One region of the Paenibacillus sp. genome, then DNA from elsewhere that is predicted to be linked to it. Evidence: riboswitches for the same ligand, from Rfam matches in the RefSeq annotation. Region 1 holds a riboswitch; each other region holds the start of a gene.
What was found. Region 1 has a riboswitch for cyclic di-GMP ahead of VE009_RS23705 (GTP cyclohydrolase II). Riboswitches for the same ligand answer to the same signal wherever they lie in the genome.

Region 1 (10,870 bases):
ACTGGAACATGACCGAACGGTTGGCAGGACTTTCGGCAATCGAAGGTTATAAAGAAATGGTCGACGTCGGCATTCAATCCAGAAGCGTCATCGCTTGGCGTTTGTTTCAAGTTCTCGGGCTGATGTACGACGCTGCGACGATTCGTTCCGTGTATGCCGGTTGGCGAAGCGGCGAGGCGCGGCAGCAAGCCAATGCGATGGAAGTCGCAGATCAGGTGACGCAAGGCGCCGTCCGCCTCGAGTTGGCCAGAGTCATGAGCGACAGCGGCGCGATCCCGCCGGCTGCGCGTTCGGAACACCATATCAAGGAACAGGTGGATTGGTTGAGCATGCAGGACGACGCATGGCTCCGCCAAGTGATCCGTCATTCGCGAGGAGAGGACGAAACAGGCGAGCTTCAGGAGCATATGGAGCGTATTCGGCAGTTGCGGAACTACAGCTTGTTCCAGGACCTCGCAAGCCGCGACCTGTCCGAATTGGCGGCGCTGCTGACCGAGATTCGGGTCAAGCCGGACGAATATATATTTACAAGGCATGACCCAGGAAATTCTCTCTACCTCGTGCGGAGCGGAAAGGTAGGATTATACCGGGACGGCGTCAAGCTGTCGGAGCGCAAGGCGAACGAATCCTTCGGGAAATCCGGCTTGCTCGTCGAACGCGAACGTTCGGCGGATGCGAAGGCGGATACGGATGTCGTCGTATTGGCGCTCCGCTCGGAGGATTTCTACGAGGCCATGTTCGACCGTTCGTCGATCGCGATTGAAATGATGAAACGGTTGTCGCGCCGGCTGAGGGATTTGTTGGCTCGGCAGCAAGGAGGCTCGCAGGTTTCGGCGCAGGCGCGCCGCGGATCGGAGGCTGAAGCCGTCCGGGAGGCGGCTGTCGCAACCGCTGATGAAGCCAAATCGGATTCGATTCTGCGACGCGTACTCATTTTGCAGCACATCGACTTGTTCTCGCATCTGGCGGAGGAAGATCTCATGCAGCTGGCACAGTTGGTAGACGAAGTGGAGCTGGAGGCGGGCGAATCGATCTGCCGTACGGGCGATTACGGAGATACGTTGTACGGCATCATCGAAGGCTCTGTGAAGGTTCATCGCGAAGATATGACGTTTGCCGTGTTGGGCGAGGGCGATTGCTTCGGCGAAATGGCAATCCTGGACAGCGGTCCGAGGTCCGCCGATTGTTCGGCGATCGAACCGACCCTGCTGCTCGAATTGCATAAAGAGCAGGTCTTTTCGTTATGCTTTCAAAACATGGACGTCCTACGGGGCATGATGCAGGTGATGGGAGAACGAATAAAGGACTTAACGGAGTAGAAGGATCTGAACGGAACCCGCCAACAGATGGCGGGTTTTGTTTGAATGCGGACAGAACCTTAAATGTTCCAAATGTTGCCTACCGGTTGGTTAATCATATATTATTATAAGTATTATTGTAATAAAGGTGGATGGTATGAGGACTTTGCAGCTTACATTGGAAGAGGCGCTAGAGGTGTGCAAAGCGCTGACGAACGAGCATCGCGTGCAGATGCTGAAAGTTCTGAACCAGGGTCCTCTCAACGTCAACGAGCTTTCCGAGCTGTTGGGCATACCGTTCTCTACGGCGGCCGTCAACGTTAAGAAGCTGGAGGATACCGGACTCATCTCTACGGAGATGGTGCCCGGCCGTGGCAGCCAAAAGGTAAATACGAAAAAGTACGACCGTATCGTTATTCATCTTGGACCGGTTGAACCGCAGCTGGAAAATAACATTATTATGGAAATGGGCATCGGCGAGTACACCGATTGCGAAGTAGAGCCGACGTGCGGCCTCCTCAGCGAATTCGGCATCCTAGGGATCATGGACGACCCTAGATCGTTCTTCGAACCTTCGCGGAAGGACGCGGAACTGCTGTGGTTTCGAACCGGTTATGTGGAATACCGCTTCCCGAACCGCATCCCGTACGGCGCCGTGGCGGAGGACCTTGAGCTGTCCGCGGAGGTGTGCTCCGAAGCGCCGTATTACAAGCTGGATTGGCCGTCGGATATTACGGTATGGATCAACGGAGTGGAAATCGGTACATGGACCAGTCCAGGGGATTTAGGCGGGGAAAAAGGGTTCTTGACTCCAGATTGGTGGGCAACCCGAAATACACAGTACGGACTTCTCAAACATTGGCTTATTAACGAAAAAGGAAGCTTTATCGACGGCCTGCAAATTTCGGACGTCACCGTCGACGCATTGAAACTGTCTTCCAAGCCGTACGTATCGGTTCGTCTCGGAGTGAAGAAGGACGCCGTGAACGCGGGAGGAATCAACCTATTCGGGAAACGCTTCGGCAATTACGAACAAGCGTTGCTGCTTAGGATTAAATACGGGAACAACAAATAATTTGTCAGGGACACTCCGAAAGGGGTGTCTTTGCCATTTATTAACTTGTAATAAAACAGCTATTGATGTTATTATAAATATTGTAATGGAACAAACAATATTGTTATATGGAGGGTCTTGCATGAAAAAGAGCGTAGGTGCAATGCTGGGTTCTTTCCTGTTGGCCGTTTCCGTTCTCACCGCATGTTCAGGCGGGAACAATGCTCAGCCGGAGCCATCTGCCGGAAATTCCAGCAACGAAACGACCGAGAAAAATGTAAGCGGTAACACTCCCGCCGGTCCTGTAAATTTAACGTATTGGACCCCGCTGAGCGGCGGCGACGGAGATTACATGAAGGCAATGGTCGACGCGTTCAATGCAAGCCAAGAAGACATCAAGGTAGAGATGTTAAACTTCCCGTCGGCTGAATATTACACGAAGCTTCGCACCGCGGTAGCCTCTAAACAAGGGCCAGACGTAGCGATCGCGCATACGAGCAAACTGCCGGAACTGATTCCCGCCAACGCCATGGAGAGCTTGGACGACGTGGCGGAGGAAGCGGGGATCGATTGGAACTCATTTAACCCGAATATCTTAAACGCACTGATCAGCGAAGGCAAGCATATGGCCGTACCGCTGGATACGCATGCGCAAATTATGTTCTACAATAAGAAGATTTTGCGCGACGCCGGCTTGCTCGACGCGAACGACAAGCCGAACATTCCGCCGGGACCGGACGGTTTCCTTCAATATTTGCGGGATATCAAATCGAAAGTGCCCGCGGACGTGATGCCTTTCGCAACGACGTCGGCCGGGAACCAGCCGTTCTGGACGTGGTGGTCGTTATATAGTCAAGCGAACGGCCAGCTGATCAGCGAAGACGGCACGAAAGCAGCGTTCAATAATGAAAAGGGTCTTGCGGCGCTTCAACTGCTCGAAACGATGATTAAAGAACAACTCTGGCCGATGAACATTAAAAACGGCGGCGAAATCTTTAACAGCGGCAAGGCGGCGCTCTCGATTAACGGCGTCTGGTACGTCGGCGTGACGGAGAAGGTGCCGGATCTAGAATTCGGCGTGATGCCGGTACCGCAAATTTACGACAAGCCTGCGGTATGGGGAGACAGCCATACGTTGTTCGTGCCAACGCAGGCGAAAGACGATCGCGCGAAATTGGTCGCGGCGGCGAAGTTCGCCAACTATCTGGCCGACAACGGAGCCACATGGGCGCAAGCGGGCCATGTGCCGAGCAAACCGGCTGCGTTGGAGTCCCCTGAGTTTAAAGCGCTTCCGTACCGAGCGGATTACGTTGAACTAGCAAGTTATGTCAGCTACTTGCCCCTTCATGAGAAGACGTTCGCGATCGGCGAAATGTTGAAGGCGAATTTCACATTGATGACGAACGGGCAAGTCACGGCGAAGGACATTTTGGCGCAGTCCGAGAAAGACGCGAACGATTTGTTAGCGAAGTAATAGAAGGGAACGGGGGTGTTTCCAGCGGAAGCACCCCCGTCTTTCCCCGTATGGAAGGGAGAGTGCCCGTTTGATTTCGACAGAATCGAAGAAAAAGAACTTAGGGGAAATAGGGGCCGCGTTGTTATTTCTGCTCCCTTATTTGATCTTCTATATCTGGTTTATGCTGTACCCGATTTACAAGGGCTTCATCATGAGCCTTCATGAATGGTCGATCGGCATAGAACCTGTTTTCGTCGGTTTGTCCAACTATGCGGAAATGCTGCAGGATCGCCATTTTTGGGAAGCGTTATGGCATACCGTTTATTTCGTTATATTGTCCACGCCTTCACTCGTCGTCGTCGGTTTATTGTTGGCACTCATCGTCAACGCGGGTTTGAAAGGGACGACGTTTTTGCGTGCGGGATTCTTCCTGCCTCATATTTTGTCCATATCTGTAATTAGCAGCATTTGGGTCTTTATTCTTCAACCCTACACAGGATTAATGAACACCGTTTTGCACTCGCTTGGCGTACAACAAGAAATTTTTTGGTTGAGCGACAAAAACTTGGCATGGATTTCCATCCTCATCGCAACCGTGTGGTGGACAGTGGGATTCAACATGGTGTTGTTTCTTGCCGGACTGCAGGAAATTCCGGACGATTGGTACGAGGCGGCTAGAATCGACGGAGCCAGTGCATGGGATTGCTTTTTGCATATTACGATCCCATCGCTGAGGGGCGTCATCTTGCTTATCATCGTACTTCAGTCGATCGCCTCCTTTAAATTGTTCGGGCAACCTTGGTTAATGACGCAAGGAGGGCCCGGAACCGCAACCCGTCCGTTAGTTCAGTATATTTATGAAACCGGTCTTCACCGCTCGAACGAAATGGGCCTCGCTTCCGCAATGTCCTACGTTCTTTTTCTCGTTATGATTTTGTTTGCCGTCATCCAATTTAAATTTTTATCCAAAAAGGATTAACGCGTGAAAGGAAGGACGGAAATGAAAAGCAGACCACAACGCAGTCGAAACTCGAGATGGCTGCTGTACGCGGCGGGATACGGCACGATTATCGTTTGGCTTGTGCCGCTGCTGTGGATGGCATTGACCTCGATAAAACCGGAGGGCAGTCCGGTTACCGTCCTCAGCGTGCTGATTCAGCCGCCTTTTACGTTCGAAAACTTCTTCACCGTGACGACGAAAGCGGCGTTGTGGCGTTGGACGTGGAACAGCGCCGTGATCGCGGTGTTTACGACAGCCGGGACGTTATTGATAACTTCATTGGCCGCATTCGCTCTATCAAGATTGAAGTTCCCGGGCAAAAATTTCGTTTTCTGGCTTATTCTCGCGGGGTTGATGGTTCCTACGGAAGCGACGATCATTCCGCTGTTTCAAATGATGATCGACAACGGCATGATGAACAGTTACAGCTCGATTATTTTTCCAAGTTTGGCGGCGCCGCTAGGGGTCATGATCTTGAAGCAGTTTTTCGACGGCGTGCCGAACGAGTTGGTCGAGGCGGCGAAGATCGACGGGGCGGGCGTGCTGCGCGTTTTTTTCAATATTTTTATACCGCTATCCCGTTCGGCGTTAGCCGCGCTAGCCATATTTACGTTTATCAGCTCATGGAATAACTTTCTGTGGCCGTTCCTTGCGATCAGCTCCGAACAGATGATGACGCTACCGATCGGCATCCCGCTCTTTCAGGGCAGTCACGCCCAAGAGCTCACGTTGCCGATGGCCGCCAATGTATTGGCCAGCGTTCCGGCGATTTTGGTGTTCGTTTTGTTTCAAAAACATATTATTAAAGGCATTACAATGACCGGTATAAAGGGATAAATAAACGGGGCTAAGGTGGAAGGATAACTTTGAGAAAGCAATGGAGCTTGTCGGGGCAGTGGCGTTTTGCGACGGATCCGAAAGACGAAGGGGAAACGAACGGTTGGTACCTAGAAGCAGCTGAAGGCGGTATGGAGGTGACCGTTCCCCATATTTGGCAGCGCAGCGAGGAACATCTCGCCTACTTCGGGGCCGCTTGGTATAAGCGAACGTTCCAAATCGGGGATCGCAGCGAGAAGAAGCGAGTTTACGTACATTTCGACGCCGTTGATTATACAACCCGCGTATGGGTGAACGGCCGGTACGTCGGCGAACACGAGGGTGGGTTTACGCCTTTCGAATTTGACGTGACCGATTATTTGACGAGCAGCGGCGACCAAATGATCGCCGTGCGCGTATACGACCCGCAAGATAACGCGGACATTCCGATCGGGAAACAAGGAAGCTGGTATACGCGGGTGAGCGGGATTTGGCAAGACGTTTATTTGGAAGAACGCTCAGCCCTTTATTTAGACCGTATTCGGATTACCCCGGATATCGACAAGAGCGCGATCAACGTCGAGTATCGTTTGGGCGGGACGCCCAAGCACGGCGGCGCGGGAGAGATTCATTACGCCGTAATCCCTCATCTGGGCAACGGGGAGACGATCGCGAGCGGACGAATCGATGCGGGGGCTTCGCTTGAGGGCAGCTTCGAGGTGGAGATTCCGAACGCGGTGCTGTGGGATACCGAAAACCCGTTTTTGTACGAGCTCCGGATCGAGATGGCGGACGGCGGGGAACGCATAGACGTTAAGACGGAACGGTTCGGCATGAGGCGCGTCGAGTATGCGGACGGCATGGTTGTCCTCAACGGCAAGCCGCTGTATATTCGCGGTGCGTTAGATCAAGCGTTCTACCCGGACACGATTTACACGGCTCCATCCGATGAATATATTCAACGGGAGATCCAGCTTGCGAAGGAGATGGGCTTCAATTTGCTGCGCAAGCATATCAAAGTGGAGCTTCCGCGATATTTATATTGGGCTGACCGTATGGGGATGCTCATTTGGGCGGAACCGCCGAATTACGTGAAATGGACGCCGGCAGGGGCCCGCCGGTTTCGCAACGATTTATTCGCTATGGTGGACCGCGATTATAATTGTCCGTCAATTATCATTTGGTCTCTATACAATGAGGAGTGGGGGCTCGAGTGGGATCTCGCCAGAGATCCTGCGAAGCAAAGGCATGTGGAGGAATTGTACGACGAACTAAAGGCGTACGACCCGACGCGCCTGCTCTGCGACAACAGCGGCTGGGCGCATGTGAAAACGGATATTAACGATCATCATCGCTACTTCGTTTGTCCCGACCAACTCGATGCGTGGAGGCGCGATCTGGACGAATTCGTCGTAGGGGATCCGGACCGTAATTTTGTAGGGGATCGCCGGTCGAACGGGCAACCGATCATCGTTTCGGAATTCGGGGTTTGGGGCTTGCCGAGTATGCAGAAGCTGAAGGACCATTACGGCAATCGGGAACCGTGGTGGTTCGTGAATCAAGGGGAAGAGTCCCATCAAGAAGATTATAAAAAACCGGTTACGGCGGAAGCGAACTTCGCCAAATTCGGCCTGAACCGGGCGTTCGATTCGTACGAAACATTAGCTGTCGCCTCGCAGCAGAGGATGTTCCGGGCCGTAAAATCGGTCATTGAAGAAATGCGCAAGCGCCCGCTGGTAGCCGGTTACGTCGTGACGGAATTTACGGACATCGAGTGGGAGACGAACGGATGGTTGGATTATCTCCGGAATCCTAAAGTCGGTTTCGAACGGTTAAAAGATTTTAACGGCGCCTTGACAATTATGGTCGACGGCGTGAAGCACAACCTGTGGGCGGGGGAAAACCAGGCATGGGACGTCATCGTTTCCAATCATGACGGCTTGACGTTCGAGGGGGTCGCGCGTTGGGAGATCGAGGGTACGGCGTTATCCGGGGAATTTCCCGTTCGGCTGGATGGAAGCGTACATTGCAGGCTGGAATGCGCGGTCCAATTCCATGCGCCGGAAGTTGATTCGTCACGCGCTTTCGTATTCCGGATCGAGCTGTGGAACGGTTCGGAACTTACGGCCGGCAACGAAGAGGAATTAACCGTGTCTCCGACGAAACAAAGTATTCAAGGTCTTGAGGTGACGCCTTATCGGCTTTCCTCCGATTTCGTACGGCGTATGCAAGCGAACGGAGCGGCCGTGAAAGAGGAACTGTCGACGGATGCGGTCATTCTTACCAATCGATTGGACCAGAACGTACTGCAATTCGTACGGCAAGGGGGATATGCCGTTTTCTTGGCGGAGGAAGGAGAGCAGCTGACCCATCGCGACCAGTTTACGTTCCGGCATTTGCCCGAAGGGGAGAGCTGGCCCCGCGCTTCTTCATTCAATTTTGTCGACGTTGCTTGGTTCGAAGGCGTGCCGCTTCGGCCCGAGATGGGGTGGGAGGTCGACGAGCTGATTCCGCATTACGTGCTGCCGTTTACGGATTATAAAATCGGAGGCGGCCGCCGTTCGATTCCGCTATTCGGCAATCCCGGACTTGCGGAGTCCGGCGAAGTGATCTCCGGGTATTTCCAAGGTTGGATCGGACAGGTCGGCGGATCGATCGTGCGCAAAACATACGGTCTCGGGTCCATCCTCGTCGTTACGTGGAGATTGCTGCAATCTTACGGCGTTCACCCGATCGCGACACAGGTGCTGCATAAACTCTTGCAAAAACGGTAAACCATCTTCGTTGGGGCAATGGACTCCTGCCAGCAGGCGATCAATCAGGAGCTGTTCCCGTTGTTCATGAGGCAGAGTCGTTACTCGCCTCGTGGCAAACTGTGGCATATATGTAAAATATAGATTGCAATGATAGAAAGCAAAGATTATCATTGTAGCTGTAATGCAAAACCGATAATGGCAAAGCTAATGAAAATTAGCGACGCAAAGCTACAGGGGCTAAGGAAGTTGCGAAATGCAAAGTCTATGCCAGCCAGTTGCCGAATAGTTTGGAAATCCGGGTGCCTCTCTCAGGGTATTCCCGTTTTTCAAAATCCCCATTTTCGGCAACGAATGTGGGGATTTTTTATTTTAACCCATTAAACAAACATATTGACAGAAAGGTGGTGTCCAGTTGCAGGGACGACTAAGTCCAAAGATTCAACAAAACTGACGAAAAGGAGATGAAATAATGATTTCGATGCAAGCTAGAAATGTGGTGGCCGAAAAGATTAAGATCCTGAGACAAGACCACGGCCCGAATCTCGTTCTTGTTGGCCCCGTGCAGCTCCCGGTTCAACTGGAAGGTCGAGAAGTTACTTTCCAATGGTATACATGGTTAAATCTGAACACCATTCCTCCGCTGGAAGGAGAGATTCTCGACGTACTGTCTGAAATTGATTTTGCATCTTCTCAGCAATCTTCCGTACTCGTTTATGGCGACTTTGCTAACAACGATCAAGCGTTGGTCCGGTTTCACAGCATATGCCATACCGGGGATATTTTCGGAAGCAAGCGCTGCGACTGCGGCTATCAAATGCAACGTTCCTTGAACATGATCGCCCAAAACGGTTGCGGGGCTCTTTTTTACATAGCTAATCATGAGGGGCGCGGTATCGGGCTTTTTTCAAAGTCTCTTGCTTATCTATTGCAGGAACAAGGCTACGACACGGTAGAAGCCAATAATGAGCTTGGTTACGACGACGATCAGCGCTCCTACGATGAAGCGATTCGCGTACTTCGAAGCATGCGTCGCAAGCCGGTCAGTCTGATTACGAACAATCCCAAAAAATTGCAATCCCTTCGAGAGCAAGGGCTTCTTACCGATCAACACGTCTCTATTTGGGGGGCTCCCACGAAGCATAATAAGCGATACTTGAGAACGAAAATCGCCAAATCCGGTCACCTTTACGAGACCTCGACCCGAAGCGTCGAACAGGAAGGATGGAGCGGCAGGTGAATCATGATCAGCATTTTATGAAACTGGCGTTGGATTTGGCAGCCACAGCCAAAGGAAAAACGACGCCTAATCCCGTCGTGGGCGCCATTCTTGTCAAAGAAGGGCAAATCGTCGGTATGGGCGTCCATCGGAAAGCGGGGGAACCTCATGCCGAAGTTCATGCCTTTCGCATGGCCGGCGAGCATACGAAAGGCGCCACGTTATACGTAACGCTTGAACCTTGTTCTCTGGTCGGAGGAACCGCTCCTTGCGCGGAAATGGTTAAGAACGCTGGGGTCGCGCGTGTCGTCGTCGCCATGCAGGATCCGAATCCGTTGATGGCGGGACGCGGCATTCAACTGTTGAGGGAACACGGGATCCGAGTGGATGTGGGGGTGTTGGAAGCGGAAGCCGAATTGCTCAATGAGCGATATGTGCACAACATGACCAAACAACTCCCGTTCGTTATTTCTAACGTGGCTATGACGCTGGATGGAAAATTGGCTGCGCATACGGGGCACTCGCAGTGGATCACGGGGGCACAGGTACAACAGGAAGTGCATCAGTTGCGCAGCGAAGTCGATGGCATTCTGGTGGGGATCCAGACGGTGCTGGCGGACAACCCCCGCCTAACGGCGCGATTGCCGGAGCGTTCGAAACAGCCGACCCGCATCATCCTCGATACGAATCTGCGCTTACCGGTGACGGCTCATGTGGCCGATTGTTCGGAAGCACAGACTTGGATTGCGACGAGAGAGGGTGCGGATCCTGAAAAAGTGAGCGCATTGAAACAAAGAGGGCTGGATATTCTTTTTGTACCTCAAGCTGAATACGGACTTGACCTGCATGCCTTGATGAGCATTTTATATCAGAGAGGCATTACCGACCTTATGGTAGAAGGCGGCAGCGAAATCAATGGATCTTTCTTGCGTACTAAACTGATTAACAAATGGTTAATTTATATCGCCCCCAAAATACTGGGAGGACGCAATTCCTTCACTCCCTTCGGCGGCACGGACGTGGAAACGGTTGATGAGGCTTGGAATGTTACGATCCACAGTACCCGGCTGGTCGGAGAGGATATTTGTATCACGGCATATCCGAACGACTAATCTTGACTCCGGAGTTTGCAACGTACCGATGAATTTACGGCGGCTCGAACGTCTATAGTTATGTACGCCAATCGGATTCATACCAAACTCTAGGAGGAACCAACGATGACGATGAAACTTACCCCTTACATCAATTTGGAGGGACGCGCGAAGGAAGCCATT
Region 2 (10,870 bases), on a different contig from region 1:
TCGGCCCTTCCGTCCGCTTCACCCATTCCGCCAAATCAGCGGATCGATGCTTGACAAGGAACGGCCCGATGCCGAGCCCTTCGCGCCCGATAATCGTAAAGTCGGTCATCGCGACGCGCATCTCCGGGTAGTACCGGTACTCCGTCGCGCCGACGACTTCGCCCTCGTGCACGGCGACGTACACGCGCAAGCCTTGATCCTTGAGCGGCTCTTCCCACAGCGAAAACTCGAGCACTTCCTCCGGCGGGAAAATGGTGCCCATCAGCGCGTGCATTTTGGCGAACAGCGGGTCTTCGATGCTTTGAATGCGGATATATTCCATATCTCTATCTCCTCTACTCTCGAATGAACGGATTTTTCCACTCCATCAACAGTGCGTAATTACGCGATTCTTCGTCTTCCAAGTAGTTCGGCACGACGCGCACGGGCGTCCGGCCGCAGCGCAGGAGGAACGTGATGACGGGATCCTTGAGGCGCCCCGCGACGACGGCCTCCGCGTATTCCTCCGCCGACAGCTCGTCCGCGTACCGATGATACCCCGACATGCGCCCGCCGCCGAGCAGCCGCTTAAGCTTCTTCTCGACGACCAGGTGGTACAGCGCGTACGCCATCGCTTTGCCGAACCCGTACTGGCGGTACCCGGGGCGGACGCTGACGTCGACGATGTACAGCGTGTCCCCGTTCGGGTCGTGCGTCGAAATCGTGCCCTCGCCCGTCGTCTCCGCCCACGTGTGCGCCGCCTCCGCAGGGTCGTATTGGACGATGAGGCCGGTCATCGAGCCGACGAGCTTGCCGTCCGCCTCGACGCACACCGCGCCTTCGGGGAACAAGCGCACGTGGGACGCGAGCTGCTCCTTCGTCCACCACAGCTCCGAAGGGAACGGCGGCGGGAAACATTCCCGCTGAATGTCGATCAGCGCGTCGAAATCGTCCGGCCCGTAATTGCGGATGACCGCCTTCATCGGCCGGCCCTCCCGATCGAACGCGAAATATTCGGAGCGATATGCCGCCATTACGCTCGCCTCACTTCCAGTCGGTGTACAAATCTGTGCGGCGGTCGCGCCACGTCGTGACGCTGCCCCGCTCGCGCACCTCGTAAAGCAGCTGCAGATTCAAATCGCCGGTCACGATCATGTCGTCGTTCACGACGCCCTCGGCAATGATGCCGGCCGGCGGGAACGGGATGTCGTTCGGCGCAAGAATCGCCGATTGGCCGTAATTGAGCCGCATGAAGTCGACCGTCGGCAGGCTGCCGACCGTGCCGGCCGTCACGACGTACACTTGATTCTCGACGGCGCGCGCGTGACTCGTGTACCGGACGCGGTAAAACCCATGGCGGTCGTCCGTGCACGACGGGCAAAAAATGACGTCCGCCCCCCGCGCCTTCGCCATCCGGACAATTTCCGGAAATTCGATGTCGTAGCACGTAAGGATCGCAATCGTCCCTTTCTCCGTCTCGAACACTTGGAACGAATCGCCGCCGCGCACGTTCCACTCCGTCACCTCGGTCGGCGTGATGTGCAGCTTCGGCTGCTCCCCGACCGTCCCGTCGGGTTTGAACAAATGCGCCGTGTTATACAAATAACCGCCGCGCTCCAACACGTGCGTGCCGGCGATAATATACATGCCGGTTTCTTTCGCTAAGCGGACGAACAGCTCGCGGTACGCTTCCGTATATTTCGGCAGCTCTTCGATGCCGCTCGCGGTTCCGGCCGCGTTCGGGATCGACAGCAGCTGGGTCGTGAAAAACTCGGGAAACAGTAAAAACTCCGTGCCGAACTCTTGCGCCGTTTTCACATAATGCTCCACCTGCGCGCGGAACTCGTCGAAGCTCTGGATCGTATGCAGATGGTACTGCACACTGGAAACTCTCATTTTCACTTCTCTTCGGCACCTCCGATACGTATCCTGACTTTACTTGATCATTGTACCAAACTTTGGTGCGGGAAACACCTTCTGCGGCGGGGCCAGAAGGCCCGCTGGGAGCGCAAGCATAACCCCGGGGTGAGGGCGAATACAATGGGACAAAGAGACCGGTTGCGGTCGCAAAGGAGGAGAGGCGCATGTTCGAGGCGTTGTTTCCCGGCGGGGGCTCGTGGCTGGCCGGGGCGAGCGGCTTCGCGGAGCGGTGGTGGTGGCTCGCCGCGGCCGGCTTGATCGCGTACGGGGCGTGGCGCTCGCATTGGCGCAGCCGGTACGTTCGCCGCATGCGGCAAACGTTCGAACTGACGAACCTGTACGTGAGGCCCCGCAAAGACAAGCTGTTCCCGCTGCTGCTGTCGCTGTCCGCCACGGAGGACGACCTGTACTATGTGTTCCGTTACCGCCTGAGGCCGGGCATGTCGGTCGCCCAATTCGAAGAGAAGAAAAAAATGTTCGAGGCGGCGTTCCATGCGGAAACGAAGGTGTTCGGCAAAGGCGGCGTCGTTACGATTAAAGTGAAAAAGCGGCCCTATCCCGTCACGACGCCGGCGGACCAAGCGATGTGACGGCGAAGGCGCCGCTTAAAGATTCCGGATCGTCCAATCGATCGGCTCGCGCCCCTGGGCGGAAAGCCACGCGTTGATGCGGGAAAACGGCTTGCTGCCGAAAAACCCGCGATGCGCCGACAGCGGGCTCGGGTGCGGCGAACGGATGACGAGATGCTTCCCGCCGTCGATGCGGGCGCCTTTCGCCTGGGCGTGGCTTCCCCAGAGGACGAACGCGAGCGGCTCCTCGCGCGCGTTGAGCGCCTCGACGACGCGGTCCGTGAACGTCTCCCAGCCTTGTCCCTTATGCGAGTTCGGCTCCCCTTCGCGCACGGTCAGCACCGCGTTGAGCAGCAGCACGCCCTGCTCCGCCCACGAAGCCAAGTGGCCGTGATTCGGGATCGGCGCGCCGACGTCGTCTCTCAACTCTTTGAAAATATTTTGCAGCGACGGCGGCGACGGCACGCCGGGCTTCACGGAAAAGCTAAGCCCGTGCGCCTGCCCCGGCCCGTGATACGGGTCCTGCCCGAGGATGACGACCTTGGTCGATCCGTACGGCGTCGCGTGCAGCGCATTGAAAATGTCGTGCGGTTCCGGATAAATCGTCTTCGTTCGATATTCCTCTTTGAGAAATGCTCGAAGCCGCAAATAGTACGGCTGCTCGAATTGGTCGCCTACCTGCTGCTCCCAATCGTTCCGCAAAATGCCCATCCGTCGCAGCCTCCTATTCTAAATAGACCGGCGTGCCGGTCCAATCCCAAAGCCACGAACCCAGCGTCCCCGCGAGCGTTGCCGTCGCAAGGAGCCAAAACGCCCGCTTCAGCCACCTTCTCCGCCGGTCCCGAATTTGCCGTTTGACGACGGTTCGCGATAACGACACGGAAATCACCTGCCTTCAAGATTTTGCCGCGCATGTATGGTAAAATGCCAGTAACTCGCCGGGCGTGTAACGCGCCTTATACTTTACCATCCTAACAAACGAGAAGCGAGAGAGAAAGACTTGTTTTGCTCAGTTTTGCGCATAATCGGAGGAGAGAAAAGCTGATGATTCGAGCCGTAATTTTCGATTTCGACGGTACGATTTTGGATACGGAATCCGTATGGTACGAGAGCTTCAGGGAAACGCTCGCCGAACACGGCGTCGAGCTGCCGCTGTCCGTCTTCGCCCAAGGCATCGGCACCTACGACGACGGCATGTTCCGCTATATCATGGAGAAGGTCGGTTCGGAGGAAGTGTTGGACGGCATCAAGAAGGCCGCGATTCTGCGCCACCACGAGAAAGCGGCCGCGCTGCGGCCGAGGGAAGGCGTCGTTAGCTATTTGCGGGAGGCGCGCGAGCTCGGGCTGCGGATCGGGCTCGCCACGAGCAGCCCGCGTTCTTGGGTCGAACCTTTCCTGGAAACGCATGAGTTGGCCGACTTTTTCGAAACGCTGTGCACCCAAGACGACGTCGAACGGGTGAAGCCCGACCCGGCCTTATACCGGCTCGCCGCGGAGCGGCTCGGCGTCGCGCCGGAAGAAGCGGTCGCCTTCGAGGATTCCGCCAACGGCGCGCGGTCCGCGGTCGCGGCCGGCGTCCGCTGCGTCATCGTGCCGAACCCGATGACGGAGGCGCTGCAGTTCGAGCGCTACGACGCCCGGCTCCGGTCGTTCGAGGAGAAGCCGCTCGCGCAATTGCTCGACTCGCTGGGGTAACCCCCCGGCGAGCGTTCGATTGCAAAATTCGACACCGCCGTCCCCCGCCGGAGCATGACGGACAACCCCCATGTAAATAGGAAATAAGACCCTGAAAACCAGCGCTTTCATCCCGCAAAAATAATGCCAACGCCCGATTTTTCCACGTCTATCTTCATACTTCCGCTCTAAAATACCAATTGTTGACTGTCGAATAAAATGCGCTTATAATCAACATTACCTACAAAAAATCGACAACATTCGAAATCGCTCTATCAACCAAATATATCACTGCTTCGATAATGGCAAATCCGTCGAAAGGCGGAGACGCAAAGCCTCGGACCTAAGGATGACGAATCTATGGTGGCCGGGTTACCGAAAAGTAGGGATTAGGGCAGAAACTATCCCGCTGGGGTAGTTTCTTTTATTTTCGGAAAGGAAGGTATATGCCCTATGGCCTTATCGGAACAGGACATGATCCGGCTGATCAACAAGCTGGATCTCGGCGGCCTCGAAGCGGAGGAAAGCGCGCCCGACGATCCCTCCCTCCGCTTCGGCATGAGCGCCGCCAAAATCGAGAACGGGGACATTCGCCTCGTCCCCGACGAACAGAACAGCCCCGTCATCCTCGAAGCCGTCGATCCGGTCGAGCTTCGCGTCAATGGCGTGCCGAGGAAGGGGCGCGTCGTCGTTCATCCGGATGACGAGATCGAATGGTCCGTCGCGCCGGAGCCCCTGTTTCGAATCGAAATCGCCGACGACCGCATGACTGCATGGTTTCATCTCTTCGCGAAGCGGCGCTTCGCCTGGAAACTGCTGGACCAAGAAGCGAGCGGCGAGCTCGTCGTCGAAGCCGTCGAAGACCCCGAACGCGTCGTGCAGGAGCTCGAGCTGAGCGACGTCCAAACCGTACTCCACGAAAAAAAATTGTTCTCGTACAACCGCAGGGCGATCGAAGCGGAGCTGCTGCAGCCGACGCACAAGCCGGTCGTCATCGCGGAGGGCCGTCCCCCGGTACAAAGCCGAGACGCCCAAATCGAACTGCTCTTCAACGAGAAGGTAGAAAGCAGTTTCGAGGAAGTGAACGGCTCGATCGACTTCCGCAATCATTTGAAGATCCCATCCGCGCAGAAGGGCGAAACCGTCGCCCGCAAAATACCTATGATCGCAGGGGAGGCCGGTTATGATATTTTCGGCTCGGTCATCGAGCCGAGACCAGCGAAGGATTTGATCCTCGTCGCCAAGGACCACACGCAGATCGTGGACGGCACGAACGTCATCGCGTTGAAAGAAGGCCGTCCGCGCATTACGGGCGGAGGACGCATCAAGCTGGTCAGCATCAACCCGTTTTACGTCGTTCCGGGGAACGTCGACTTGAAGACGGGCAACATCTTTTTCTCCGGCGACGTGTACGTCTACGGCGACGTCACGGACGGCATGGTCGTCGAAGCGCTGGGCAACGTCCATGTGTTCGGCAGCGTGTATAACGCCACGGTCACGGCGACCGGCAGCATTTTCATCAAAGGCAACGTCATCGGCGGCAAGCTGTACTCCGGCCACTTCGGCGTGCTGTACAACCGGCTGTACAACTTCACGAAAAAATTGAACGAGCAGCTGCTCTCGCTGCGCAACGCGTGGAAAATGCTCACCGACACGCTCGCTTCCCGCGGGGCGTCGGTTCCCTCCGGGCAATCGCTCCAGCTGCTGGCGGACACGAAATTCAAGGACATCCCGGTATGCGCGAAGGAGATACTGGGCTGCATCGCGACGATCCAGAACATTCAAAGCGGACATTTGGAGACGCTGAAGCAGCGGCTGCTCGCGCTCCTTCGTCCCTCCTGCTTCCTTCAGGTCGATCCGATCGCGTTCTTGAACGAGCTTCAGCAGATGCTCGGCGAAACGTCCGAAACGATCAAACGGAGCGAGGAAACCGTCGTGCAGATGGATATTCCGAAATGCCAGCTGTCCACGGTCATGTCCAACGGGGATATTCTGATCCGGAAAGAGGGCGTGCTCCAGAGCCAGCTGTATTCGAAAAACAATATCGTGTTTTACCAAAACGAAGCGGTGTGCAAAGGCTCGCAGCTGGAAGCCGGCAATACGATTTCGGCCATGATCGTGGGCGGGCTGTCCGGCGGCGCGTCGACGCTCAAGGCCGGCGCCAGCGTATACGTGCGGAAAATGTACGACGGAAGAATTTTCGTGCAGCGCTATTCCCAGGAGATTCTCGACACGGTGGAGAACATGAAGTTCTTCGTTCGGGATCAACGCCTGGTGGCGCAGCACGAGGTTTGAGGGTGAACGCCATGTCGAATCGCGGCATCCCGGAATCCATCATGAAGTATGTAGGGAAAAAGTTGAACAAAAACATGATTGCGCCCGGCGGCTCTTTGCTGCTCAAGGCGGAAGAAGTGCTGACGGAACGGCATGCGATCGTCTTCAGCCGCCTGAATGTCGATGTGCGGGACGGCGACGTGGACGATCCCGCTCCCGCGCGGCGCATGGTCGACGAAGCGATGGCGGAGGTAAGCGAACTGTTTCGCAGCGCGGCCAACGCGGAGACGGTCTACTTCGATCAAATCCGCAGGCGCGTCCTCCCGACGATCCGCAAGCTGACGGAAACCTGCACGCTGTACCACGTCCTCTCCGCCTTGCAGGAGAAGGACGATTACACGCATAAGCACAGCATCGCCGTCGCCGTGCTGTCCTCTCTGATCGGAAAATGGCTGCGCTTCGGGAAGGACGAACTGGAGCTGCTGTCGGGCGCCGCCCTTCTCCACGACGTCGGCAAAGCCCAGCTGCCGGCCGAGCTGCTGACGAAAACGGGCAAATTGAGTCCGGAAGAGTTCGAGCTCATCAAAAAACATACCGTGCTCGGGTACGAATTCATCCGGAACGTGCCGGGCTTCTCCGAAACGCATGCGATCGCCGCCCTGCAGCATCACGAACGGATGGACGGCAGCGGGTATCCGCACGGCCTTACGGGCGAGACGCACCGGTTCAGCCGGATCGTAGCCGTCGCGGACGTGTTCCACGCCATGCTTTCGCATCGGCCTTACAAACGCGCTCAGCCTTTCTACATAGTCGTGAAGGAAATGTCGAACGGCGCCTTCGGCCAATTCGATCCGTTGATCGTCGATTTGTTCACGCGCAAAGCGATGGAAGCGCTGATCGGCAACGAGGTGCTGTTGTCCGACGGCCGGCGGGCCCGCATCGTGCGGGTGAACGCGAACGACCCGGCCAATCCGCTCGTCATGCGGGGCGAACGGTTCATCGATTTAGCCCGTTCTCCGGATTTGAACATCGTCGAGGCGTCCCCCTCCGCGCGGGTCGTTACGAGTTGACGAGCGCCTCGCGCTCCGGAACGCCGGGGATTTTTTCCATCCACCCTTGAGCAATTGTATTCGAAAAACAATATCGTGTTTTACCGAAACGAAGCGGTGTGCAGCTGGAAGCCGGCAATACGATTTCGGCCATGATCGTGGGCATTCTGTTCGGCGGCACGTCGACGCTCAAGGCCGGCGCCAGCGTATACGTGCGGAAATGTACTACTGAAGAATTTTTGTACAGCGCTGTTACCAGGAGATTTCGACGCGTTGGAGAACGTGACGTTCTTTGTACGGGATCGAAGCCTGGTGGCGCAGCATGAAGGTTGAAGAGATAATGGCCATAAAATAGATAAGGGATATATATAAAAGCGTCCAATGTAGCATAAAATTATATTGTTTAAACGAAATTAATAGGACTATTTTCTCGTCGTCGATTGCCGTCGGATTTTCCTTTTATACCTTTTGGCTGTACTTTAAAATGGACCGGGTAAGAGACAGTTTCTGGCCACTGGTTTCTGGTTCGGAACGGGAAACACGACGGCACATTGGGTCGGGAATGATTCGGTTCGAGTCGCTTGCTCCTCCTGTCCAGAACGGCTAAGGGAACGCCACAAAATTCTGATTACGGCGCGTAAATTTCCGAAAGTAATTATTACGAGAAGCAATTGAAGCATGGACTTTCCACGATCTTTTGACGGGCTGCCCATTGCAGATTATACCAGCCAGCGAGTTTTGGAGGAATTAATTGCCGAAGCCAAGCTTTCAACGCATGCTGGCCGATCGTTCTATACATGGATTTGGATACGGCAACCAGGTTTGGAGGAGACGAATTCAACAATGTGCTTACGGAGATCCGAAATGAGTAGAGAGTCACTAGAGTTGTGAAAAAATTTAGAAAGCAAGCATTAAGTAAACCGTGGAGGATCCACTTTCCTCTTCCAGAATCGTCATCCCCTAGGACGACGTACATTCAGAAGCATTGATACAGCATACGGATTTTGCCTTGTTCCATGCCAAGCGAAAAGGAAGGAACAATCTAAAACTATACCGCGAAAGCAACGGAAGACGTATTTGGATAACCTCTGAACCGAAGTTCGTCATTACATAGTCGTAATATGCAATTTTTCGCCCCACCGGTGCGGCGCGATGGGTTTGGGCAGATTATCGTTCTCGCTATACAGTAAACGTTGTATCCCCTTCTCGATTATGTCCGATAGCTTGAATCAACCTCTCCCGAAAAACTTGATGCCATTATCCTTTGCAGGAATTGCTTGTTGTTACCGTATTAAATACGCGACACCAGTAATGAATGGTCCTTTTTCTGGAGGATTTAAAGATTAAATTAGCCCGCTAAACTTTGAGGACCAGCGGGGAAGCTTGCTTTTAAGAAGTCACTTCACCTTATAATAATCCACATACCATTCCGCAAACTTTTGTAGACCCTCTTCAATAGTAGTCGCTGGTCTAAAGCCCACAGCTTCCTGCAATTGATCGGTCGAAGCATAAGTAGCCGGTACATCACCTGACTTAATAAGCTCAAATATCTTTTGAAATTGCACTTCTTTGCCTAATGCATTACTTAATGCTTTCTCAAGTGTTTCAATAAACCGCATCAACTTCTCTGGGCTGTTGTTTCCGATATTGTAAACTTTATGTCGAACTTCACCTTCTGGTGGATTACTTAATAGTCGTTCGATTCCCTCAACGATGTCATCTATATAAGTAAAGTCACGATAGAGGTCATTTTCAAAATCACCATTATTAAATATTCTTATTGGTTCACCTGCAAAATACTTATTTGTAAATCCAAAATAGGCCATATCTGGTCGACCCATTGGTCCATAAACAGTGAAGAATCGAAGCCCTGTAGCTGGAATCTTATAAAGATGGCTATATGTATGTGCCATTAATTCGTTTGATTTCTTAGTAGCTGCATATAATGAAACTGGATTGTCAACAAAATCTGTTTCTTCAAACGGAACCTTCTTATTGGCTCCATAAACTGAACTAGACGATGCATATACAAGATGGTCCACTGGATTGTATCTACATGCCTCAAGGATATTGTAAAAGCCAATGATATTACTTTGAATATAGACATCCGGATTCTCTATTGAATACCTTACTCCTGCTTGAGCAGCGAGGTTTACTACAATATTAGGCTTATACTCTTCAAAGGCCTTCATTACCAAATCTTTGTCTGATATGTCACCTTTAATAAAAGTAAACTTCTCGTAAGGTTCCAAAATCCCTAAACGAGTATGTTTAAGGTACACATCATAGTAGTCATTGATGTTATCAATACCAACCACTTGGCAACCCTGTTCTAAAAGTTTTTTAGATAAGTGATATCCAATAAAACCTGCTGCTCCAGTAATCATATATGTTTTACTAAGATCAAGAGTTTTGTAATTCAAGATTCTTCGACTCCTTAACAGCTGCTCTAATTGCAGGTTTTCTTCCGATTGAGTGATACTCTACTCCTGCTTCTTGCATATCCTCAACAGCATATATGTTTCTACCATCATATACTAATGGTGTCCGCATTAATTTCTTATAGGTTTCAGGTATTACTTTTTTTATTTCCCCCCACTCGGTAAATATAAAACAGACATTTGCACCTTCCAAAGCATTCTCGATGTTGGAAACATAAGTGATGCTCCCTTTTCCATTCTTACCCCCTGGATAAACTTCGGCGAATTTTTCCGCACCAACGGGATCATAAGCATAAATTTCTGCACCTTGTTCTAATAATAAGGGCACATTCTTAAGAGATGCTGCCTCTCTTAAATCATCCGTTCCAGGCTTAAAAGTTAATCCTAACACCGCAACCTTAAGACCATTAAATGTGATGAGTCTCTTACTAGCCTTCTTATAAAGTATTGTTTTTTGTTCTTTGTTTACATCAATAGCCGCTTTTACCGTTTTGAGCTCATAACCGTTCTGTTTAGCAATATATTCAAGCGCTTTTGTATCCTTAGGGAAGCACGATCCACCAAAGCCAACCCCTGCATTTAAGAACTTACTTCCAATACGCTCATCATAGCTCATTCCCTTAGCTACATCCTGAATATCCGCTCCAACCAATTCACAAAGATTAGCTATGTCGTTCATATACGAAATTTTTAATGCAAGGAAATCATTGGATGCATATTTTATCATTTCTGCCGATCTTCTATTTACTGAAACAATCGGTAAATGAAACGGTTCATAGATCTTCGTTAATAATTCCTCAGCCCACTTACTTTCTGTCCCAACAATGATTCTCTCAGCATGAAGGGTATCATGTACTGCAGATCCTTGCGCTAGGAATTCAGGGTTTGATGCTACTTCAACTTTCACATCTTTAATTAAGAAGTCCTGAATAAACTGCTCCACTTTGTCATTCGTTCCAACTGG
Region 3 (10,870 bases), on a different contig from region 1:
TCCCGGCCGGCGGCGGCGCCGAACGCGGCGAACTCGTCGCCGCCTTGACGCGAGACGATCAAATCGCCGAACCGGTTCAGCCGTTCGCTGACTTCTTGCAGCAGCAAATCTCCGATCCCGTGCCCGAGCGTGTCGTTAATCAGCTTGAATCGATCCAAGTCGATAAAATACATCGCACCGGACCCCTCGCCGAACTTCTCGAGCGCTTGCTTGCGAAACCGGAGCCGATTCGGCAATCCGGTCAGCGCGTCATGGTAAGCCATATATTCGATCAGCATTTCCGACTGCTTCCGCTTCGTGACATCCCGGATCATGACGAGCGAGGCCGGATGCGCGTCGTACTCGAGCCGCGTGCCGACCAGCTCCGCATGGAACGTCGAACCGTCGATGCGGCGCAGCACGATTTCCGCCGGCTCCTTCGATTCGCCGGTGTCTTGGATCCGTTTCGACACTTCGTGGACCTGATCCACATACGACGGGTCGATAAATTCGACGACCGACTTGCCGAGCAGCGCGCTATCGTTCGCTACGCCCATAGCTTCGGCTGCCGCCCGATTCCAATACAGCAAGCGTCCTTTCCGATGAACGACGATCGGATCCGGGGACAGCTCGACCAGCTTCCGGTAGTGCTGCTCGCTCTCTTCGAGCTGCCGCTCCCGCTTCTTCAGCTCGGTAATGTCGCGATATACGCCGAGAATCGCCTTCCGGCCGAGCCGATCGGCGATGACGGAGAACGAGACGGACACGTCGATCATCGACCCGTCTTTCCGCATGCGGCGGGAATCGAAGTTTTTCGCTTTCCCGCCGCGATGGAGCGTGACGTAAATGTGTTCCGATTCATGGCGCATCGCCTTCGGCACGAACGGATAGTCGCGGAAAAAGGTGCCGAGCAGCTCGGCTTCCTTCCAGCCGAACATCTCTTCGAACGCCCGGTTCACGCGAATGATGCCTTCTCCAGTAGAGGCGAGCATGATGGCGTCGTTCATTTCGTCGAACATCGATTCGAAAAACCGCTGCTCGCCAAGCCACAGCTCGCCTTTGCGTTCGCGGCGTTCCTCGCGGCGTTCTCTCATCTTGCTGCCCCCTTAGGTACCGGATGCGTACGCAACGACGCGATTGCGTCCCGACGCTTTGGCTCGGTACAAAGCCGTATCCGCATGCTGCAGCGCCGTATCCAGCGGCATGCCGCGCTCCCACGCCGCGCCGCCGACGCTCACGGTGACGCGCAGCTCCTCCGTTCCCGATTCCGGCGGAAACCGGTACTGCTCGACGGCGGCGCGCAGCCGTTCCGCGGCGCCCAGCGCCTCGGCGAGCGCGATCCCCGGCAGCAGCAGCGCGAACTCTTCGCCCCCGAAGCGGGCCAATACGTGGCGCTGCGGCAGCGCTTCCCCGATCATCGCGCGCAGCCGGCGCAGCACTTCGTCGCCCGCCAGATGACCTAGACGGTCGTTGATTTGTTTAAAATGGTCGATATCGAACAGCACGACGGTCAACGGCTCCCCTAGCTCTTCCGCGCCGCGGTACGCCTCCTCCGCCAACCGGTAGAAATGCCGGCGGTTGTACATGCCCGTCAGCTCGTCCGTCACGGCCATCAGTTCCATTCTCCGATACAACGATGCGTTGTCGATGGCGACGGAAGCTTGGCTCGCGTAACTCAGCGCGAAGTCCGCCTCGTTATCCGCGAATGCCCTGTCGTCTCGTTCCAAATAAAACAAGCCTTTCCGCGCGAAGGCGGAATCGAACGCCACCGCCATTTCGTAAACAGGCCCCCTGCGGCCCCGGTACGCCGCCGATTCGCCGCCTCCGAGGCTCCGGCACAGCGCCTTCGCCAAATCCGGCGAAAGCTCGCCCCGGACCGCCTCCCGCGCCAGCACCGCTTTGGCGGTCAAACGCCCGTCTTCGTCGACCCACAAGCTTGCCCGGCGGAACGGGACGTGGCGCTGCAGCTCCTCGAGGGCAAGCTGCTGCACGCGCGCTTCGTCCAGCGACGAATTGAGCGCCTGCATCGATTGGCGCAAGCTTTCGGACAAGCGGCTCCGCTCCCGTTCGGCGACGAACCGCAGCTCGAGCTTCGACGCCTCCGCCAGCGACGCCATAAGTTCGCTGATTTTCGCCAGCATCTGGTTCAGGGCTCGCCCGAGCATGCCGAATTCGCCAGCCGAGGTCAACCGTACCCGAGCGTGCAAATCCCCGGCGCCGGCCGCCTCCATGACGCCGAGCATCCGGCGGAGCGGCTTGGTGACCCATTGGGACAGCATAATCGTAAAGAGCGCGAACAGGACGACGATCGACGCGACGAGCACGACCGCGTATTGAAGCGCGAGCCCCTTCAACGGGCTTTGGATATCCGGCAAATCGTCCTCCACGACGACGACCCAGTCGGCGAACGGCACTTTCCAGTATCCGTAAAATTTCCGAATCTCCCCGTCATGCAGCGACAGCGTCCCCCTGGCCCCGCTTCGGCTCGGATTGCTCCGCAGCACGTTCAACAGCTCGGGCGTGTCCACGCGGCTGTTAATTTTCGTTTCGTCGGTGGAATGCGCCAGCACCGTCCCGTTGGAGTCGAAAATATACAGCTCGCCGCGCTGGTTCACTTTCACGCCGTTAAGAGAATCGGAGAAGAAGCTCGTGTAAATCGAATTGCCGACGACGCCGATCGCGCGCCCTGCCTCGTCGAACACCGGCGCCGCGGCGACGATGATGAACCGCCCGTTCGCCCGGGATACGATCGTGCCGCTGACTGCGGGCTTTCCTTGCATCGCTTCGATAAAATATTCGCGGTCCGCTACGCGGATAGAGCCCGATTCCGGCGTCGGCGAGCTGCTCGCAATGACGACGCCGTTCTTGTCGCCCAGCCAAAATTTCTCATGCAGCGACTCCCCGTCGTACGCGCGGCGCAAGCTGTCGGTCGCTTCCCGGAAGGCTGCGTGATCCGCGCGGAAAAACCGCTCGTCCGGCATGCGTTCCCGCTGTGCCAGCGTTTCGCGAAACACCGTTTGGGAGGCGAGTATTTCGCTCTTCCGAATTTCCGCTTTCAGCAGGCCGTAGATGGCCTCCCCGGTTCGGAACGCGTTCGCTCGAATTTCGTCCTCGCTTTTGCGGATCAACAACGCCGAGCTGAACGAATACGTCGCCGCGCCGGACAGCACGATGGCGACGCTGATCAACAGCACGACGCTGATCGGCAATTTGATGCGCAGTGAACTCATGAACATTTCCCCTGTTTCTCTATTTAAAGCTGTACCCGCAACATCGTAAGCGCTTCCTAATTGTAGTAATGCTAAAAAAGCGGCTGCATAAGATCCGCGGCCACTTCATCCTTCCTCCGTCAGCGGCGACCCGGCTGCCGTAACGCCGAAGCGTCGTAGGCCCGCGGTTTTGCGTCCTTGCCTTTCGGCAAGTTTGCCTTTTACACGTGATCTTGCTATGCGATTGCGTACATCATATCGCGGCCGACACTCGAATACAATCGCCGGCCGCGATATTTGATTTACACGAATTTCGCTTGCGCGGCTCCGGGAAATGTGCTTTTACCGCTCCTTCAGCCGTCCCGCCGCGCGGAGCTCGTCGAAGACGAGGCGTCCGGCTTCGGACAGCTGCGGCCGGTCCTCGTACGCGAGCCACGCGATCTCGTCGATCTCCGACGCCGGGCGAATGTCCCCGTCGTGCTCCGCGAAGTAGCACGTCATACGGACGATGACGCCGTCCGGCTTCCCGTCGGCCTGCGCTTCGTACATTCCGGCGTACTCGACGCTCTCGCGGCGAATCCGCGCCGTCAGCTCCTCCTCGATTTCCCGCACCAACGTATCGGCATCGGTTTCTCCCGGTTCCCGCTTTCCCCCGGGGAGATAGAAGGCTGGCTTCCCCTTCGATCGGGCGCATAACACCCGGCCGTCCCGTATGCATATCCAAGCTACTTTATCGATCGATGCGCTCATGCCGCATGCTCCTCCGTTCTCGTTCCTTTCTTCGCGCCGTCTCCTCGACTCCGGCCGGATCGACGGCTTCTTTCATTGTACTCGAATCGGCTCCGAACGCCAGCCGCATTCGCCCTGCCGTCCGGCAACCGGGCAAGCGGCAACTTTCCGGCGAGGTCAAGCGTCCATATAGCATCGGGTATTCTTGGAAGGAGCGTGGTACGATGTACGTTCGAAGATGGTCTCGCGCCGTCGCGGCCGCGGTCGCCGCGGCGGGATGGTCGTCCGCCTGGGCCGCGCCGCCGGCGGACGCGGCGGTCTTATACGAGCCTCACCGAACGGCGGAGGCCGGCGTCATGCAGTCCGACGCGCCGTCCGCCGTGCCGCTCGCGTCGCCCCGGTGGACGGTCGAGTACGGCCGCCCGACGCAGGAAGACAGCTGGAGCGGCAGCCGGATCGCGCTCGCCGGTTCGAAGGCGGTATTCGTCCAGAACGGCAAGGCGGTCGCCGTCGAGCTCGCCACCGGGAAGCGCGCCTGGTCGTTCGGTTCGAATATCGTCTCGATCGCTTCCGCCGACGGCTCCGTCTACGCGTTGACCGCCGGCGGCACGCTGTCGCGGCTGGCGGCGGAGACGGGCGCGGAGCGGTGGCGCTCCCAGTTCGACGACGCGGCGGGTGACGGCGAGTTGACGGCCGAGCCCGAGTACGTGTACGTCAAGCACGCGGAAGGCCTCGTCTGCGTCGACGCGGACACCGGGCATGCGTATTGGCGGAACGCGGACGCGGCGGGGGCGGGCGAGAGCGTGCCGCTCGCCGATTTCGTGCTTTATGCGACCGCCGTATCCGGAGCGATCACGCAGGACGTGACGTACGTCATCGACAAGGCGACCGGCAGCACGCGCTGGCGTGTCGAAGGCGTGCCGCTGCAGGTCCGCGACGACGTCGTTTATTTGAGGGACACGTATCCGCCGGGCGATGCCGAACCGTACGGACTGAAGATCGACGCGATTGATACGGCGACGGGGAAGCCTCGCGGCTCCCTGCATTTCATTCCATTGGGGGAAGGCGAAGATCCGCTGCTGCACCGCGCCGGACATGCCGTCATCGACGGCGACCTCGTCATCGCGCTGGGAGCCGACGAGAAGCTGTACGTCACCCATCTCGACGCTTCCCCGGAGCAGCGCGCCGTCTTGGAGGATGCCGGAACCTGGATCGGCGGACCGAGCGGCGGAACGTTGTTTTTCTCCGGAAAGAACGGCTTCGGACTGCACGCGCGCAAGCTGATCGACGAAGGCCGCATCGATTATGACGGACTCGACAATCCTGTGAGCCGATTGGGCGTCGTCGGCGGCGCGCTCTTCGCGGGTCAGTCCGACGGGGAAGTGTTCGCCTTCGACGCCGCCGCAGGCAAGGCCGTCTTCCGCGCCCAAACCGACGCCGCCGGCCAATACGGGCCGTTCCTCGTCGCGAACGGCATGCTGCTGGTGCAGGCGAAGCACACGCTGTACGCGTACGCGCTGCCGGAGGCGCTGCAAACCGGCTCCGCGGCGGCAGCGACTAACGCGCCTGCGTCCGCCCGGCTCGTCGTCGACGGCACGGAACGCCGCTTCGAGCCGAGCCCGGTCATGATCGGCAACCGGATGTACGTGCCGCTCAGAGCGCTGTTCCAAGCCGTCGGCGCGAGGGTGACTTTCGACGAAGCCGAGGGCGGCTCTGTGCAGGTGGAATACCGCGGCCGCACCTTCACTCTGCAAGAAGGAGCCCCGTTCGCGCTCGAGGGCGGCCAGCGGCAAGCGATGGGGCATGCGCCGACCCTCGTGAACGGAGCCGTCTACGTGCCGCTCCGCGACGTCGGCGAGCTGCTCGGCGTCGGCGTGGAGTGGAGCCGCGAGACGCGAACGGTCGACATCGACACGACGCCGGATCCGTAATCGAGCTTAGCCGCAGTAATGCAACGCAAGAAAGCCTGTAGACAAAGTTCCGCAAGGAGCAGGGTCTGCAGGCTCTTGTCGTATTGATATATAGAAAACGTGGGTTGAGGTGTGGAAGAATCCAATACCTTTTCGGGATCCGCTTTACGCAGCAGACGATCCGGGAAATCGAAACGAATGTGGCTTACCGTTGGTTCCTCGGTTACGATTTCACCCAGCCCATACCGCACTTCACGACGTTCGGGAAGAACTACGTACGCCGGTTCCGGGGTACCGACGTTTTTGAGACCATTTTTTCTCGGATCCTCGAAGAGGCTGTGGAACATGGCTTTGTTGAACCAGACGTCCTCTTCATTGATGCTACCCGTGTGAAAGCGAACGCCAACAAGAACAAATATGTGAAGACGCTCGTGCAGGAAAAGAGTAAGAAGTACCAGGAGCAACCAGAGGAAGAAATCAACGAGGACCGCATCAAGCATGGAAAGGAGCCGCTCGGAAAAAAGCCAGAGCCCGCTCTGAAAGGAAGAAGTGAAAGTGAGCGCAACCGCCCCTGAGAGCGGGCTGTTAGTTAAGGGTGAAAAAGAGCGCGTCTTTGCCTATAAGTTTCACACGGCATGCGATCGGAACGGCTTTGTGTTGGGCGCAAAGGTAACGCCAGACAACGTTCACGACAGCCGAGTATTCGAGGATGTGCTGGAACTCGTTAAGAAGCCGTTCGGAAAACCGCTGTCCGTAGCTGTCGATGCCGGTTACAAGACACCATACATAAGTAAGTTGCTGATTGATGACGGGATCCGGCCCGTAATGCCTTATACTCGGCCTGCCGAGTCTGCCCCCTCCTAAATCAGTGCACGGAGGCAAAGACTTCACGAAGCGGATCAGCCGACACATCTGGGCCGATTACCTTGAGGAGGCGGACCACCTCCGTCACACGGAACAGAACAAACGGATTTACGCGCAGCGTAAGGAAACGATCGAACGCGTATTTGCAGACATGAAGGAAAAGCATGGCATGCGATGGACGATATTACGAGGACTGCGTAAAGTCTCCATGCAGGCGATGCTCGGTTTTGCTTGCATGAACCTTAAAAAATTAGCCACCTGGCTCTGGAGGTCAGGTGGCACAGAGCGGAGATTCGCTGTATTAATCGGTTACCTAGGGAAAATAAGTTTTAGACTAACTCAGAAAATGAAACAGCGGCGTAACTAAGGACGTGAAAATAAAGTCTTAGACTGACGCGGTTTTTTTTGGTATTGGTTATGATAATAGCCCTTTCATTAACCTTGGCACACATACCCACTCCGCTAAAGCTGCTGGGTCATATACTAACTTACCTGCTGTGGAATGGACGGTGAAAAGATGAAAGGAAGGCCTCGTAAGGTTACAGCCGTGAACCGGGAAAAACTCACGATTTCCCAGGCTTTTAGGCAGATTACAATACCCTTACCACAAGCGCCGGGGATTGAAGACCCATTGCCTGCAAATTTGACCTTCTTTGTGGATTTACGCTTTACAACAACACAGAGGAATAGGATACAAAGATTGATCGCAAACATTTTAGGGCAGTGGAATAGATACTACAATGATAGAGAAAATGGAGTTGACAGTCCTCTAAAGCGATGCGTAGCAAGGTATGCACGATTTAATCTTGCGCCGGTTTGGTTTGAAGATAAGATTGCCAACAGTAATGTTGCCGTTGATGTCATGATGGAAGGTTTAACAAGAATGTTCATTTCTAATGGGTTCGGCAGGGCAGCACGCGCACAAATCATGCATCCTGGTTCATCTATCCCACCAAAAGCTATTAAAGGTGCTAATGCTTCCAATCCCAACCAAAATTCTTTGACTGTCACTATTAACCCTAGAATTTTAAGCAGAACTGACGTTATTGATTCAACCTTAGCAGGCTCTTTACTACATGCGTGGATGCATAGATTAGGGTATAGACACCCTGCAGGTAGCTATACATCATACATGATTGGTGAAGCTCCAATGTGTTTAATGCGTGCGAATGCAAATAAGTCGCCCGGGGTACCGGACAGCAGGTACACTGCATTTCTAGATTGACTCATACCTTATTGGAGGAAGGAAAGTGAGACACCAAGATATTAACTCCTTGATTGAATACGCTAAAAGGTTTCTTGTGGCTAGCCCTAAACTTCTAACGACACCTTATCCCAGGTCACGAAAATTTGATTGCTCCTCTTTCACACAGCATGTCTATGGAAAGCACGGCATCAAACTGCCGCGCAAAGTCAGAGACCAAGCAAAGCAAGGAATAGAAGTGGATAAAACCGACTTGAAGAAAGGTGACTTATTATTTTTCTATGTACCCGAAAGGTTCCCAACAAACGACATCCCCGGTCACGTCGGCATTTATATTGGTGAAGGTACAATGATTCATTGCCTCCCCTCGCCCAAGAGAGTATTAATCTCTGATCTCAATACCCCACACAAGAAAAAGACGTTCTTATTCGCTAAAAGAGTCATCCTACCGAACGACATATCCATATATGAGCAACACAGAGCGTTTAACGATTTTTGGAGGTTGTAGAAATTCATTTGAAAGAGGAGCTTATGGATGAAGCAAACATTAGTCAGTCGTTTAGACGGATTACAGCACCGCTACCTCAATCACCGGGGATTGAGGATCCGTTACCAACTTATTTAACATATTTTGTTGATTCGCGATTTACAACATCCCAGAGGAATAGGATTCATCGTTTAGCTATTGGCATTTTTTTTCAGTTGGACCGCTACCACCTCGATAGAGATATTGGGGTCGATAGTCCACTGAAACAGTGTACCGCTAAATATGCACGTTTCAACCTAGCTCCGGTTTGGTTTGTAGATAAAGTAGCCAATGGAAATGTAGCCGTTGATGTGATGATGAATGGATTAACACGGGCATTCGCCGCAAATGGTTTTGGGAGAGCATTTCGTGCTTTTATTACGCATCCGGGGACCACAACACCGCCAATGGCTATCCGTGGAACTAATGCATCGGACCCGGACAGGAGCTCATTATCAGTTACAATTAACCCGAGAACCTTAAGTAGAATTGACCTTGATGATTCAACATTAACAGGGTCATTGCTGCATTCATGGATGCATCGCCTCGGCTATCGGCATGCTTCTGGTCGCTATAATTCATACTTAATTGCTGAAGCAGCGATGTGCCTTATGCGAGGTAACAATAAAAAACAACCCGGAGTACCAGAAGCAGATATACCCAATTCTTAGATTAAGGTTGCGATAATCACTCTTTTAGCAACCTTACATGGTCACTAGTCTACAACTATATTTTCTCGGTCTAATACTTTATTTTCCCAGTCTAATACTTTATTTGCGTTGAACATTTACATCTCATAGTCCCAAAACAAGACAAACTCCTGAGTTCCGTGTTGGAACAAAGGAGTTTGTCTGCAATCTGACGCAAGAAAGCCCCGCTGCCGGGGCTTTCTTGGCGTTACGTCTTAAATTTGCCGATCATTGACTGCAGCTGCTGCATCATCTCGGTGAGGCGGCCCGCCGCGTCCGCGATCCGTTGGGCCGACGCCGCCTGCTCCTCGGTCGCCGCCGCGGCTTGCCGCGTACGGTTCGAGGCGCTTTGCGCGATGGTAGACAACTCCGACACCGTCGCGCTGATCTGCTCCGAACCGGCCGACAGCTGCTCGGAGGAAGCGGAAATTTCGTCCATTTGCGCGGCGATCGCCCGAATCTCCGCTTGAATGTCGGAGAACGCCTTCCCCGCTTCGCCGACGGCCGAGGCGCCTTTGTCCGCCTCCGCGGTGCCCCGCTCCATCGCTCGAACCGCCTGCACCGTATCGCTGCGGATGTGACGGACAATGCTTGTCACCTGCTCGGCCGATTCGCTCGTCTTGAGCGCCAGCTTCTTCACTTCTCCGGCGACGACCGCGAAGCCGCGGCCTTCCGCTCCCGCTCTCGCCGCTTCGATCGCCGCGTTCAGCGCGAGCAGGTTCGTCTGCGTGCTGATCTCGCCGATCGCCTCGACGATGCGGTTCACTTCCGCCGATTGCTTGTCCAGCTCTCCGATGATCGCCGCGGCTTCGCCGACGGACCGCCGCATGTTCTCCAGCTGCTCCTGCGCCCCGCGCATGACCTCGTTGCCGTACTCCGCTTTGCTAAGCGCTTCGTTCGAAGAGAGCGAGGCGCCGACGGTCGACTCGGCGATCCGCTGGATGCCCGATGCCATCTCTTCGAGCGCCGCGGCGCTGTCTTTGGCGCTCTTCGTCTGCATCTCCGCGCCGGCGGCAATGTCCTTCGCGAGCGCGGCGACGTTCGCCGTCGAAGCGTCGGTCGCTTCCGCGGCTTCGAGCACGCGGGCCGACGCGGAGGCCGCCTCGACCGTCCGATCCGACACCGTCCGCAGCGCGCCGCGGATCGACGACAAGGCGCCGTTGAAGTTGTTCGCCATCGCGCCGAATTCGTCCGCGGTATCCGCCTCGACGGATGCCGTGAAATCCCCTTCGGCCATCCTCTCCGACAACCGGTTCACCCGCTGGATACGATTCGCGATAAACTTCGTATACAGCGCGATGACTGCCGTCAGCAGGGCGATCCCGGCGGCGCCGAGGGCGGATACCGCCAGCAGCAGGCGATTCGCGTCCTCCAGCAGCTCCCGCTCGGGCATAACGACGCCGAGCGTCCAGCCCGTCCAAGCGATCGGCATGCTCGTCACGCGCTGCGCGCCGCTCTCGTCCCGATACGCGTCCGCGCCTCCGGCCGCGACCGCCTCGGCCAGCCCGCCGCCGGCGTCGACGACGGCGCGGTTAACCAAAGCGGTATCCGCCGCCGCCAAGAAGACGCCGTCATCCCCCAATAGGAACGCCCAGCCGGATTCGCCCACCTTCGTCTCCGCGACCATCCTTTGAATCGTAGTCAAGTCGATGTCGCCGGTCACGACGCCGAGAAAGCGGCGGTTCTCGTCGAAAATCGGGACCGAGTACGTCAGCATCGTAATCCCGCTCACTTCGTCGAGATAAGGCGCTGTAAATTGC

Region 2: it holds a riboswitch for cyclic di-GMP, as region 1 does, so the genes downstream of both, VE009_RS08785 (FapA family protein) here and VE009_RS23705 (GTP cyclohydrolase II) in region 1, are expected to answer to the same signal.
Region 3: it holds a riboswitch for cyclic di-GMP, as region 1 does, so the genes downstream of both, VE009_RS18370 (diguanylate cyclase) here and VE009_RS23705 (GTP cyclohydrolase II) in region 1, are expected to answer to the same signal.

The regions. Positions count from the first base shown of each region.
Region 1 is NZ_DASQNA010000041.1:329,823-340,692, reverse strand. Features, by position in the region: gene VE009_RS23735 (Npt1/Npt2 family nucleotide transporter) at 1-1,319, shown strand, start outside; gene VE009_RS23730 (ArsR/SmtB family transcription factor) at 1,456-2,373, shown strand; gene VE009_RS23725 (ABC transporter substrate-binding protein) at 2,705-3,826, shown strand; gene VE009_RS23720 (sugar ABC transporter permease) at 3,897-4,787, shown strand; gene VE009_RS23715 (carbohydrate ABC transporter permease) at 4,809-5,645, shown strand; gene VE009_RS23710 (glycoside hydrolase family 2 protein) at 5,675-8,398, shown strand; cyclic di-GMP riboswitch class I at 8,568-8,663, shown strand; gene VE009_RS23705 (GTP cyclohydrolase II) at 8,850-9,617, shown strand; gene ribD (bifunctional diaminohydroxyphosphoribosylaminopyrimidine deaminase/5-amino-6-(5-phosphoribosylamino)uracil reductase RibD) at 9,614-10,708, shown strand; gene VE009_RS23695 (VOC family protein) at 10,814-10,870, shown strand, end outside.
Region 2 is NZ_DASQNA010000017.1:86,932-97,801, reverse strand. Features, by position in the region: gene VE009_RS08820 (GNAT family N-acetyltransferase) at 1-322, opposite strand, end outside; gene VE009_RS08815 (GNAT family N-acetyltransferase) at 336-1,013, opposite strand; gene VE009_RS08810 (carbon-nitrogen hydrolase family protein) at 1,024-1,881, opposite strand; gene VE009_RS08805 (hypothetical protein) at 2,064-2,489, shown strand; gene VE009_RS08800 (uracil-DNA glycosylase) at 2,505-3,179, opposite strand; gene VE009_RS08795 (hypothetical protein) at 3,193-3,348, opposite strand; gene VE009_RS08790 (HAD family hydrolase) at 3,513-4,163, shown strand; cyclic di-GMP riboswitch class I at 4,437-4,522, shown strand; gene VE009_RS08785 (FapA family protein) at 4,596-6,437, shown strand; gene VE009_RS08780 (HD-GYP domain-containing protein) at 6,449-7,486, shown strand; gene VE009_RS08775 (NAD-dependent epimerase/dehydratase family protein) at 8,863-9,888, opposite strand; gene VE009_RS08770 (UDP-glucose/GDP-mannose dehydrogenase family protein) at 9,869-10,870, opposite strand, start outside.
Region 3 is NZ_DASQNA010000033.1:190,293-201,162, reverse strand. Features, by position in the region: gene VE009_RS18375 (putative bifunctional diguanylate cyclase/phosphodiesterase) at 1-1,073, opposite strand, end outside; gene VE009_RS18370 (diguanylate cyclase) at 1,086-3,209, opposite strand; cyclic di-GMP riboswitch class I at 3,331-3,417, opposite strand; gene VE009_RS18365 (NUDIX domain-containing protein) at 3,531-3,938, opposite strand; gene VE009_RS18360 (PQQ-binding-like beta-propeller repeat protein) at 4,142-5,848, shown strand; partial or broken gene VE009_RS18355 (transposase) at 5,968-7,058, shown strand; gene VE009_RS18350 (hypothetical protein) at 7,209-7,916, shown strand; gene VE009_RS27285 (C40 family peptidase) at 7,942-8,403, shown strand; gene VE009_RS18345 (hypothetical protein) at 8,427-9,092, shown strand; gene VE009_RS18340 (methyl-accepting chemotaxis protein) at 9,319-10,870, opposite strand, start outside.